Regions from separate parts of the Pseudomonas tructae genome, predicted to be linked through region 2. Evidence: predicted binding sites of a transcription regulator. Region 2 holds the regulator's gene; each other region holds the start of a gene.
The links. Region 2 encodes FliA, which starts transcription of late flagellar genes. Its sites were predicted from a motif close to CTAAAGTTTNNNNNNNNNNNGCCGNTAA; they were not measured.
Positions count from the first base shown of each region.

Region 1: a site for FliA is predicted at 1,386-1,413, ahead of EXN22_RS25675 (methyl-accepting chemotaxis protein). Genes of this name have one in related genera too.
Region 3: a site for FliA is predicted at 1,497-1,524, ahead of EXN22_RS19060 (methyl-accepting chemotaxis protein). Genes of this name have one in related genera too.

Region 1 covers NZ_CP035952.1:5,581,986-5,585,168, forward strand. Annotated here, with positions in the region: partial or broken gene EXN22_RS26785 (PDC sensor domain-containing protein) at 1-517, opposite strand, end outside; gene EXN22_RS25665 (cell division protein ZapA) at 670-972, opposite strand; gene EXN22_RS25670 (hypothetical protein) at 969-1,199, opposite strand; gene EXN22_RS25675 (methyl-accepting chemotaxis protein) at 1,475-3,100, shown strand; gene EXN22_RS25680 (flavin monoamine oxidase family protein) at 3,090-3,183, opposite strand, start outside.
Region 2 covers NZ_CP035952.1:2,010,013-2,013,195, reverse strand. Annotated here, with positions in the region: gene EXN22_RS09320 (protein phosphatase CheZ) at 5-793, opposite strand; gene EXN22_RS09315 (chemotaxis response regulator CheY) at 813-1,187, opposite strand; gene fliA (RNA polymerase sigma factor FliA) at 1,291-2,031, opposite strand; gene fleN (flagellar synthesis regulator FleN) at 2,028-2,861, opposite strand; gene flhF (flagellar biosynthesis protein FlhF) at 2,982-3,183, opposite strand, start outside.
Region 3 covers NZ_CP035952.1:4,179,040-4,182,222, reverse strand. Annotated here, with positions in the region: gene EXN22_RS19060 (methyl-accepting chemotaxis protein) at 1-1,466, opposite strand, end outside; gene EXN22_RS19055 (CPBP family intramembrane glutamic endopeptidase) at 1,657-2,433, opposite strand; gene acnA (aconitate hydratase AcnA) at 2,586-3,183, opposite strand, start outside.

The sequences.
Region 1 (3,183 bases), 2.1 Mb from region 2:
CCACCCGGTAGTCGATGAACAACGCCAGCTCGCCCGTGCTGCCATCGGTGTCGATGTTCAGCAAGCGCGGGTTGCCACTGTCGATAAAGCCAAAGAACCACTTGTCCGCCGGATTGCTGCGGCTGAGGGTGCGATCCAGGCCCTTCTCGTTGTAGTAGTGGTTGCTCGCCGTGGCGGCAAACAGTGCGGTAAAGGCATGGTTCTGTTGGCGCAAGGCTTCCAGGTACTCGATGAATTGCGGCGCCTGGGCACTGTCTTCACCCGCTGCCAGCCAATCACGCAGCAAGGTGTTGTTGGCGATATCGGCCGCCGCCGTCAGCGGACGGCCAAGCATACGTTCGATGTCGTTACGAATCGCCTCAATACTCGCCGGCAAGGCGGTGTCGACCAGGTAACGCTCGGTCAGGCGATTGACCGCCACACTGTAGATGCCGACCACGATCAGAATGCTCAGCAACAGCGCTGCGCCCATGCTTGCGATCAATTGCCACTGGATACTGCGCCGCCAGAACTGCATGTATTTCCCCTGGGTAAATAAGCTCTGTAGTGCAAGAGACAGGCCAATTGTATACAACAGAAAATACAATAATTACAGTGATCCACAGCAATGCCGGCCCACCCTCCCGAAGGTAGTGAGCTGGCAAAAGGTATGACGAGGGTTGGAAGCGATCAGCTGTTGCTGATGGTCCGGGCAATCACATCGACCGTGGCGTTGACTTGCTCTTGGTAACGGTCGAGGGCCTGCTGGTGCTGCTGTTGCAGATCGATCTGCTGCGAGCACAGGTTGAGGGCTGCCAGTACCAGCAGCTTGTCACCGATCAGGGTGGGGTATTTACGCTTGGTGTCGGCCAATGAGGCATTGAGCATCTGCACCGCTTGCGCCAGCGCCTGCTCCTGGCCTTCGGGGGCCTTGATCGAATAGTCGCTGCCCAGGATCGACACGACACTGATCGGCTGCGCTGAGGTTCTCATGCGTTCACGGCACCGGCGCTGGCACGTTCAACCAGGGCCTGGATGCGTGCAGCGGTGGCGCCCTGCTTTTCTTCCTGCTCCAGCAGGCTCAATTGCAGGCTGTCGTTTTCATCTTTGGCCTGGGCCAGTTCCGCGCTGATCTGCGCGTTGCGCTCGGTCAGTTCCTGATTCTTCTGCACCAGGTCGCTGACCAGTTGCTCCAGTTGACTAAGGGAAGTTTCCATCATGATTGCCTTCTCGGGGTGTTTCAGGGGGCGGACACGATAAAGAAAAGTCCGCGTGCTCGCCAGGGATATCGGGTTTAGACGCGTCGGCCTGGTGCAGATTGACCCAGGAATCAGGGTCCGGTTCCCCGTGGTGGGTGCCATCGGTCAGGAAAAAAGAGCGCTATCTCGCAATTTCATCTTTGCCCTCTCAAGTCTTCACGCGGCCGACCGATAGGCATGGCAGACCTGAATCAGTCGCACGGATCACGTGCCCTTTCCCCTTCCTGGATACCACCATGTCCCTACGCAACATGAACATCGCTCCGCGTGCACTCCTGGGGTTTGCCCTGATCGGTGCACTGATGCTGGCCCTGGGTTTGTTCGCCCTGAACCAGATGAGCAAGATTCGCCAGGCCGGCGAAACCATCGAAAACTCAACGGTGCCAAGCATCACCAACCTTGACCAGTTGACCCAGTTGACCCTGCGCCTGCGCACCCTGTCCTATCGTCTGCTGCTCAACCGTGAAGCCGGCACCCTGCAGGCTACCCTCACGCTGATCGACCAGCGCAACCAGCAGATCGACGACGCGCGCCGGACCTATGAGACAGTAATCACCGGTAACCAGGAACGCGCAGCCTACAACCAGTACGTACAGTTGCTGGGGCAGTACCGTCAGCTGGAAAACCGCATGCGCCTGGCGTCGCAGAGCAATGACCTGGAGACGCTGCGCAACCTGATCAACCGCGACATGCTCGACAGCTCCGAGCAGATCAACAGCGTCATGGAGCAACTGATCGGCATCAACACCACGCAAACCAGCGAGATCAACCGTACCGCCGCCGAGCAGTATGGCAACGCTGTCGCTCTGGTCATCGGCCTGCTACTGGCCGCCACCGCCCTGACCCTGATCTGTGCCCTACTGCTGACCCGCAGTATCGTCAAGCCGATCGAGGAAGCCCTGCAGGCTGCCGAACGCATCGCTGAAGGCGACCTGACCCGCAGCATCCAGGCCGAAGGCCAGGACGAAGCCGCACGCCTGCTCAAGGCCATGGCCAAGATGCAGAACAAGCTGCGCGACACCCTGCAGCAGATTTCCGGCTCCGCCACCCAACTGGCCTCGGCGGCTGAAGAGCTCAACAGCGTCACCGACGAAAGCGCCCGTGGCCTGCAGCAGCAGAACAACGAAATCGAACAGGCCGCCACCGCCGTCACCGAGATGACCAGCGCCGTGGAAGAAGTCGCACGTAACGCCGTAAGCACTTCCGAAGCCTCGAAAGAAGCCACCCGTTCGGCCGGCGATGGCCGTGACCTGGTGCTGGAAACCGTCAGCGCCATCGAGCGCATGAGCACTGATGTACAGGGCACCGCCGAACTGATCGGCAACCTGGCCGAAGAATCGCGGGACATCGGCAAGGTGCTCGACGTAATTCGCGGCCTGGCCGACCAGACCAACCTGCTGGCGCTCAACGCTGCCATCGAAGCGGCCCGCGCCGGTGAAGCCGGTCGTGGCTTTGCCGTGGTGGCTGATGAAGTCCGCGCCCTGGCCCACCGCACCCAGCAGTCGACCAGCGAAATCGAACGGATGATCGGCAGCATCCAGGGCGGTACCGAGCAGGCGGTCAACTCCATGCGCAACAGCACCGAACGCGCCGAGTCGACCCTGAACATCGCCCGTGGTGCGGGCCTGGCGCTGGAAACCATCACCGGCGCGGTGGCCGAAATCAACGAGCGCAACCTGGTAATCGCCAGCGCCGCCGAAGAGCAGGCGCAGGTTGCCCGGGAAGTGGACCGCAACCTGGTCAACATCAACGACCTGTCGGTGCAGTCGGCCACCGGCGCCCACCAGACCAGCGCGGCCAGCGCCGAGCTGTCGCGCCTGGCGGTGGACCTGAGCAGCCTGGTGGCGCGTTTCAGCGTTTAAGCGGCAGATCGGCCAGTACGGCCGGCTTGAGGTGGTCCCATTGCTCGATGGGGCCACCTGTCTGGTAGAAACCGTTGTTGTAA
Region 2 (3,183 bases):
CTCCCTAAAAACCCAGACTGGACAGCAGATCGTCGACATCGTCCTGACCGGACACAACGTCTTCACGCTTATCGGCATGAATCTGCGGACCTTCACCCCGAGTCGGATGTTTTTCTTGATCTTTTTCAGCGCGCAGCTGCTGGTGGTCATGTTCGATACCGGCAAAACGGTCGACCTGGCTTGCCATCAGCACGAGCTTGAGCAGATTGCTTTCTACTTCGGTGACCAGCGTCGTGACGCGCTTGATCACCTGGCCGGTCAGGTCTTGGTAGTCCTGGGCCAGAAGAATGTCATTGAGGTGCCCGGCGACCTTGCGGTTGCCTTCCTCGCTGCGCGTCAGGAAACTGTCGACACGCTTGGCCAACTCACGGAACTCCGGCGCCGCCACTTCGCGGCGCATGAAACGCTGCCAGTCGACGCTCAGTTCCCTGGCTTCGTCGCTCAACGCGTTGAGAACCGGTGTACTGGCTTCGACCAGGTCCATGGTGCGATTGGCCGCGCCCTCGGTCAGCTTGACCACATAGGACAGGCGTTCGGTCGCGTCGGTAATCTGCGACACTTCCTCGGCCTGCGGCATGTGCGGGTCGATCTGGAAGCTGACGATCGCACTGTGCAACTCGCGGGTAAGTTTGCCGACTTCCTGGTACAGGCCTAGGTCACGGGTCTGGTTCAGCTGATGGATCAGTTGCACCGCGTCGCCGAACTTGCCTTTCTCAAGGCTGTCGACCAGTTCCTTGGCGTGCTTCTTGAGTGTCGACTCGAACTCGCCCAAGGATGATTGTGTTTGCTCCATAGCGCCCCCGTGGCGTACCTCAGCTATTGACGCGCTCGAAGATTTTTTCGATTTTTTCTTTCAGCACCTGGGCAGTGAACGGCTTGACCACATAGCCGTTGACTCCGGCCTGGGCGGCTTCGATGATCTGCTCGCGCTTGGCTTCGGCGGTCACCATCAGCACCGGCAGGTGTTTCAGGCGCTCATCAGCCCGTACCTTGCGCAGCAGGTCGATGCCGGACATGCCAGGCATGTTCCAGTCGGTCACCAGAAAATCGAAGTGGCCGCTTTCGAGCATCGGCAGCGCAGTGTTGCCGTCGTCGGCTTCCTGGGTGTTGGTAAAGCCCAGATCACGCAACAGGTTCTTGATGATCCGCCGCATCGTCGAGAAGTCGTCCACGATGAGGATTTTCATGTCTTTGTTCAATTAGACCTCCAAGCAGTCTTTAACGCGTTCAGCGCGGAACGCGCATTCAATCAATTCGGTACTGCATTTCACGACTGCATTGAACCGGTGTTCAACGCGCTCGCCATTCCCCCAGGCGACCACGCAAACGTGCCGCGCACTGGCTGTGCAACTGGCTGACGCGCGATTCGCTCACCCCCAGGACCTCACCGATCTCCTTGAGGTTGAGCTCTTCGTCGTAGTACAGCGCCAGCACCAGACGCTCACGTTCGGGCAGGTTGGCAATGGCATCGGCCAAGGCTGCCTGAAAACGCTCGTCTTCCAGGTCGCGCGAAGGCTCGAGCTGGGCACTGGCACCTCCCTCGTGCAGACCTTCATGTTCGCCGTCCTGCAGCAGGTCGTCGAAACTGAACAGGCGGCTGCCCAGGGTGTCATTCAAAATCCCGTAATAATCGTCGAGACTCAATTGAAGTTCGGCAGCAACTTCGTGATCTTTAGCGTCACGACCGGTTTTTGCTTCAATTGCACGAATCGCGTCACTGACCATGCGGGTATTGCGGTGTACCGAACGCGGTGCCCAATCGCCCTTGCGCACTTCATCGAGCATGGCCCCACGAATACGGATACCGGCATAGGTCTCGAAACTGGCACCCTTGCTCGCATCGTACTTGTTGGCGACTTCGAGCAAGCCGATCATCCCGGCCTGGATCAGATCCTCGACCTGAACACTGGCCGGCAGACGCGCCAGCAAGTGGTAGGCGATGCGCTTGACCAACGGCGCGTAACGCTCGATCAACTCGTACTGGGCGTCACGCGAAGCCTTGCTGTACATCCGATAACCGCTGGCGTTCATAGCACCGGACCTGCACTCGTCGGTTGCACCAGGCGTTCGACGAAGAACTCCAGGTGACCCCGTGGGTTGGCAGGCAGCGGCCAGGTGTCGACTTTCTGGGCAATGGCCTTGAATGCCAGCGCGCACTTGGAACGCGGGAAGGCTTCATAGACTGCTCGCTGCTTCTGCACCGCCTTGCGCACGCATTCGTCGTAAGGCACCGCGCCGACGTATTGTAGAGCGACATCCAGAAAGCGATCAGTGACCTTGGTCAACTTGGCGAACAGGTTGCGCCCCTCTTGAGGGCTCTGAGCCATGTTTGCCAGGACGCGGAAGCGGTTCATGCCGTAATCGCGATTGAGCAGCTTGATCAGGGCATAGGCATCGGTGATCGAGGTGGGCTCGTCGCAGACCACCAGCAACACCTCCTGGGCGGCGCGAACAAAGCTGACTACCGAGTCACCGATACCCGCAGCGGTGTCGATCACCAGCACATCGAGGTTGTCGCCGATCTCGCTGAAGGCCTGGATCAGTCCGGCATGCTGCGCCGGCGCCAGGTGCACCATGCTTTGCGTACCCGAAGCCGCCGGCACGATGCGTACGCCACCAGGGCCTTGCAGCAGCACTTCGCGCAGCTCGCAGCGGCCTTCGATGACGTCGGCCAGGGTACGTTTGGGCGTCAGGCCCAGCAGCACGTCGACGTTGGCCAGGCCCAGGTCGGCGTCCAGCAGCATGACCCGACGGCCAAGCTCAGCCAGCGCCAGCGACAGGTTCACTGACACGTTAGTCTTGCCGACGCCACCTTTGCCACCGGTCACGGCGATCACCTGTACGGGATGCATGCTACCCATGTTTGTTCTTTACCTTGTCTTACTTAGACCGAGGCCACATGACTGGGCTGCGCTTTCAACACCTGAAAAATGCCTGGCAGACCATTGATGTAGGTACTTTGCAACGTATTCATATTCACCTCAGCCCACGCGTTTGCCAGGGCTGTGGTAGAGATCAGCGAACATGTCGGCCATGGCCTCTTCGCTGGGCTCGTCCTGCATCTGCACACTCACTGCGCGGCTGACCAACTGGTGCCGGCGCGGCAGGTGCAGGTCGTCAGGAATGCGCGGGCCATCGGTAAGATAGGCCACAGGCAGTTCGTGACTGATTGCCAGGCTCAAT
Region 3 (3,183 bases), 2.2 Mb from region 2:
TCAGCCAGTTCAGCGATGGTGCTGATGTTGCGGCTGATTTCATCGGCAACAGCCGTCTGCTCTTCGGTCGCGGCGGCAATCTGCGTAGCCATGTCGGTGATATTGGCCACGGCTTCGCTGATGCCCACCAGCGCCTGGTCCGCTTCCAGTACCCGTGCCACGCCTTCCTCGGCCTGGCGGTGGCCGGTTTCCATGGTTTGCACGGCACTGTTGGCGGTCTGTTGCAACTTGGCGATCAGGCCATGGATCTGCCCGGTGGACTCGGCGGTGCGCTGCGCCAGCTGGCGCACCTCGTCTGCCACCACGGCAAAGCCGCGGCCCATTTCACCGGCCCGGGCCGCTTCAATGGCGGCGTTGAGGGCCAACAGGTTGGTCTGGTCGGCAATGCCCTTGATCACATCGACCACACCGCCGATCTCGTCGCTGTCGCGGGCCAGTTGGGTCACGGTCAGCCCGGTTTCGCCCACGGCGGCCGACAGGCGCTGGATCGCCTCACGGGTCTCCCCGGCGATGTCGCGGCCGCGCCCGGTCAGGCGATTGGCTTCCTGGGTGGCATCGGCGGTGCGCTGCACATGGTTGGCCACTTCCTGGGTGGTGGCGGCCATCTGGTTGACGGCGGCGGCGACCTGCTCGGTCTCCACCCGCTGGCGTTCCAGGCCCGAGGAGCTGTTGTGGGCCAGAGTGTCGGACTGGCGCGCCTGCTCGTTGAGGTGCTCGGCGGTGTCCTGCAGGCGGGTCAGGCAGGTTTTCATCCGGGCATCCTGGCTGAGCATGGCCATTTCCAGGCGCGCCTGCACACCGCGGCTGTCAGTGTACATCTGTGCGATCAGCGGATCGGAGGTGGTCTGTTCGGCCAGGCGCAGCAGGCGCTTGAGGCCGCGCTGCTGCCAGCTCAGGCCGAGCAGGCCGAGCGGCACCGACAGGGCGGCGGCGAGGGCGAAGCCCCAGGAGTGGCCCAGCCAGTTGCCGATCAAAAAGCCGATCTGGCTGACCAGAATGAAGGGCAACCAGTCCTGCACGACCGGCAGCCACTTGTCGCGACGCGGGATCGCCGGTTTGCCCTGGTTGATGCGCTGGTACAGCGCTTCGGCGCGGCGGACCTGTTCGGCGGTCGGTTTGACCCGTACCGATTCAAAGCCCACCACCTGGTTGTTTTCGAACACCGGCGTGACATAGGCATTGACCCAGTAATGGTCGCCCGACTTGCAGCGGTTCTTGACGATGCCCATCCATGGCAAGCCTTGTTTGAGCGTCGACCACATGTGCGCAAATACCGCTGGCGGCACATCCGGGTGGCGGACCAGGTTATGCGGCGCGCGCATCAGCTCCTCGCGGGAGAAGCCGCTGATCTCGATGAAAGCGTCGTTGCAGTAAGTGATAACACCCTTGGCATCAGTGGTCGAAATCAACCGTTGCTGAGCTGGGAAAGTCCGTTCGCGTTGGGTAATCGGCTGGTTGTTACGCATTAGCTGTTCAATCCGCAAGGCTTTCCAGAGTTATCGGCATGCCGGGGCTTTTGTTGAATGAATATTTGCAGGGCTTGATTTCGATCAAGGAGTCATGCTCCGACCTGCGTTACGCCACCGGTGCAAAGTTCAACAAGTTCGCTGTATTTTTTCATATTTTTGACACAAAAGTCAGCTATTGACCGCAGGTTCACAGCGGCACCATGGCCGGATAGCTGAAGCCGGCAAAGTGCGCAAGATTCAGGCCGAAATGGCACAGTACAGCGGCGAAAAGGCCGCCATAACGGTAGGCCAGGCCATAACCGACACCGGCCAGGCCGGCCAGCAGCACCCATTGCCAGCCGCCGCCCAAATGAGCCAGGCCAAACAATGCTGCGGCCAGCAGTAGCGCCAGGTTCTGGTTCCTCAATAGACGTTGCAGGCCGCCCTGAATGTAGCCGCGAAACAGCAGCTCTTCCGTCAGGCAGACCAGCAACAGGTTGTTCATCGCCCAGATCCAGCCTTGCTCCGGCCACTTCGGCGCCCAGGCGACCATCCCCATCAGCCAGGCGCCACCCAGGCACAGGGCGCTCACCAACGGCAGGGTCAGGGCCAGGCTTGCGAACGGGCGCTTGTTGTTCAGCGCAAGCACCCACGGGCAGGCCAGCAACAGCCAGAAGCCGATCAGGGGCTTGTCCAGGTTCAGGTACATGGAAAAGGGCAGGGCTTCGCTGCTCAAGCGCAGCTTGTCGATGACTTTGGCGCTCATGAAACCCGGCAGCAGGTGCAGCGCCAGGGCGATGGCCAGCAGCACGAACAGGGCATGGCCAACCAGTTTTTGCCAGAGGCTGGCACGGCGCACCAGCAGGCCGGCGCAGAGCAGGGCAATCAGGCTGGGCAGGGCCAATAGGCCGAGATTGCCTTTGAGCAAGGCGAAGAGATAACCGAGGCCGAGCAGCGCCAGGCCGATCCATTGCGGGGCAAGCATGAGACATCCTTTGAAAAGCAAAACGTGAACCCTTCGACTGCGCTGCTGCGCTCGAGGACACGCCTGTCTGCCATCCTTTGGCCATTAGTGCTTATCGTACGTTGTCTGCAGCCTAAGGCAAAGGCCCGGTCACAGGGGACCGGGCCGTTTCTTCAGGCTGCGATCAATTGCCGCAGAACATAGTGGAGAATGCCGCCTGCCTTGAAGTACTCGACTTCATTGAGGGTGTCGATGCGGCACAGCACCTGGACCTGTTCCTGGCGGCCATCCTCGCGGGTGATCTGGAGGGTCAGGGTCATGTGCGGCTGCACTTGGGCTTGGCTCAGGCCGAGGATGTCGACACGTTCGCGGCCGTCCAGGGCCAGGCTCTTGCGGTTCTGCCCAGACTGGAACTGCAGGGGCAGTACCCCCATGCCCACCAGGTTGGAGCGGTGGATACGTTCGAAGCTCTCGGCCAGCACCGCCTTGACCCCCAGCAGGTTGGTGCCCTTGGCGGCCCAGTCGCGGCTCGAGCCGGTGCCGTACTCCTGGCCGGCAATCACTATCAATGGCGTGCCGTCGGCCTGGTAGCGCATGGCCGCGTCGTAGATCGCCAGCTTCTCGCCAGTGGGTACATAGAGGGTGTTGCCGCCTTCTTCACCACCGAGCATTTCGTTGCGGATGCGGATGTTGGCGAAGGTACCGCGCATCATCACATCATGGTTGCCCCGGCGTGAGCCATAAGAGTTGAAGTCGCGCGGTTCCACGCCC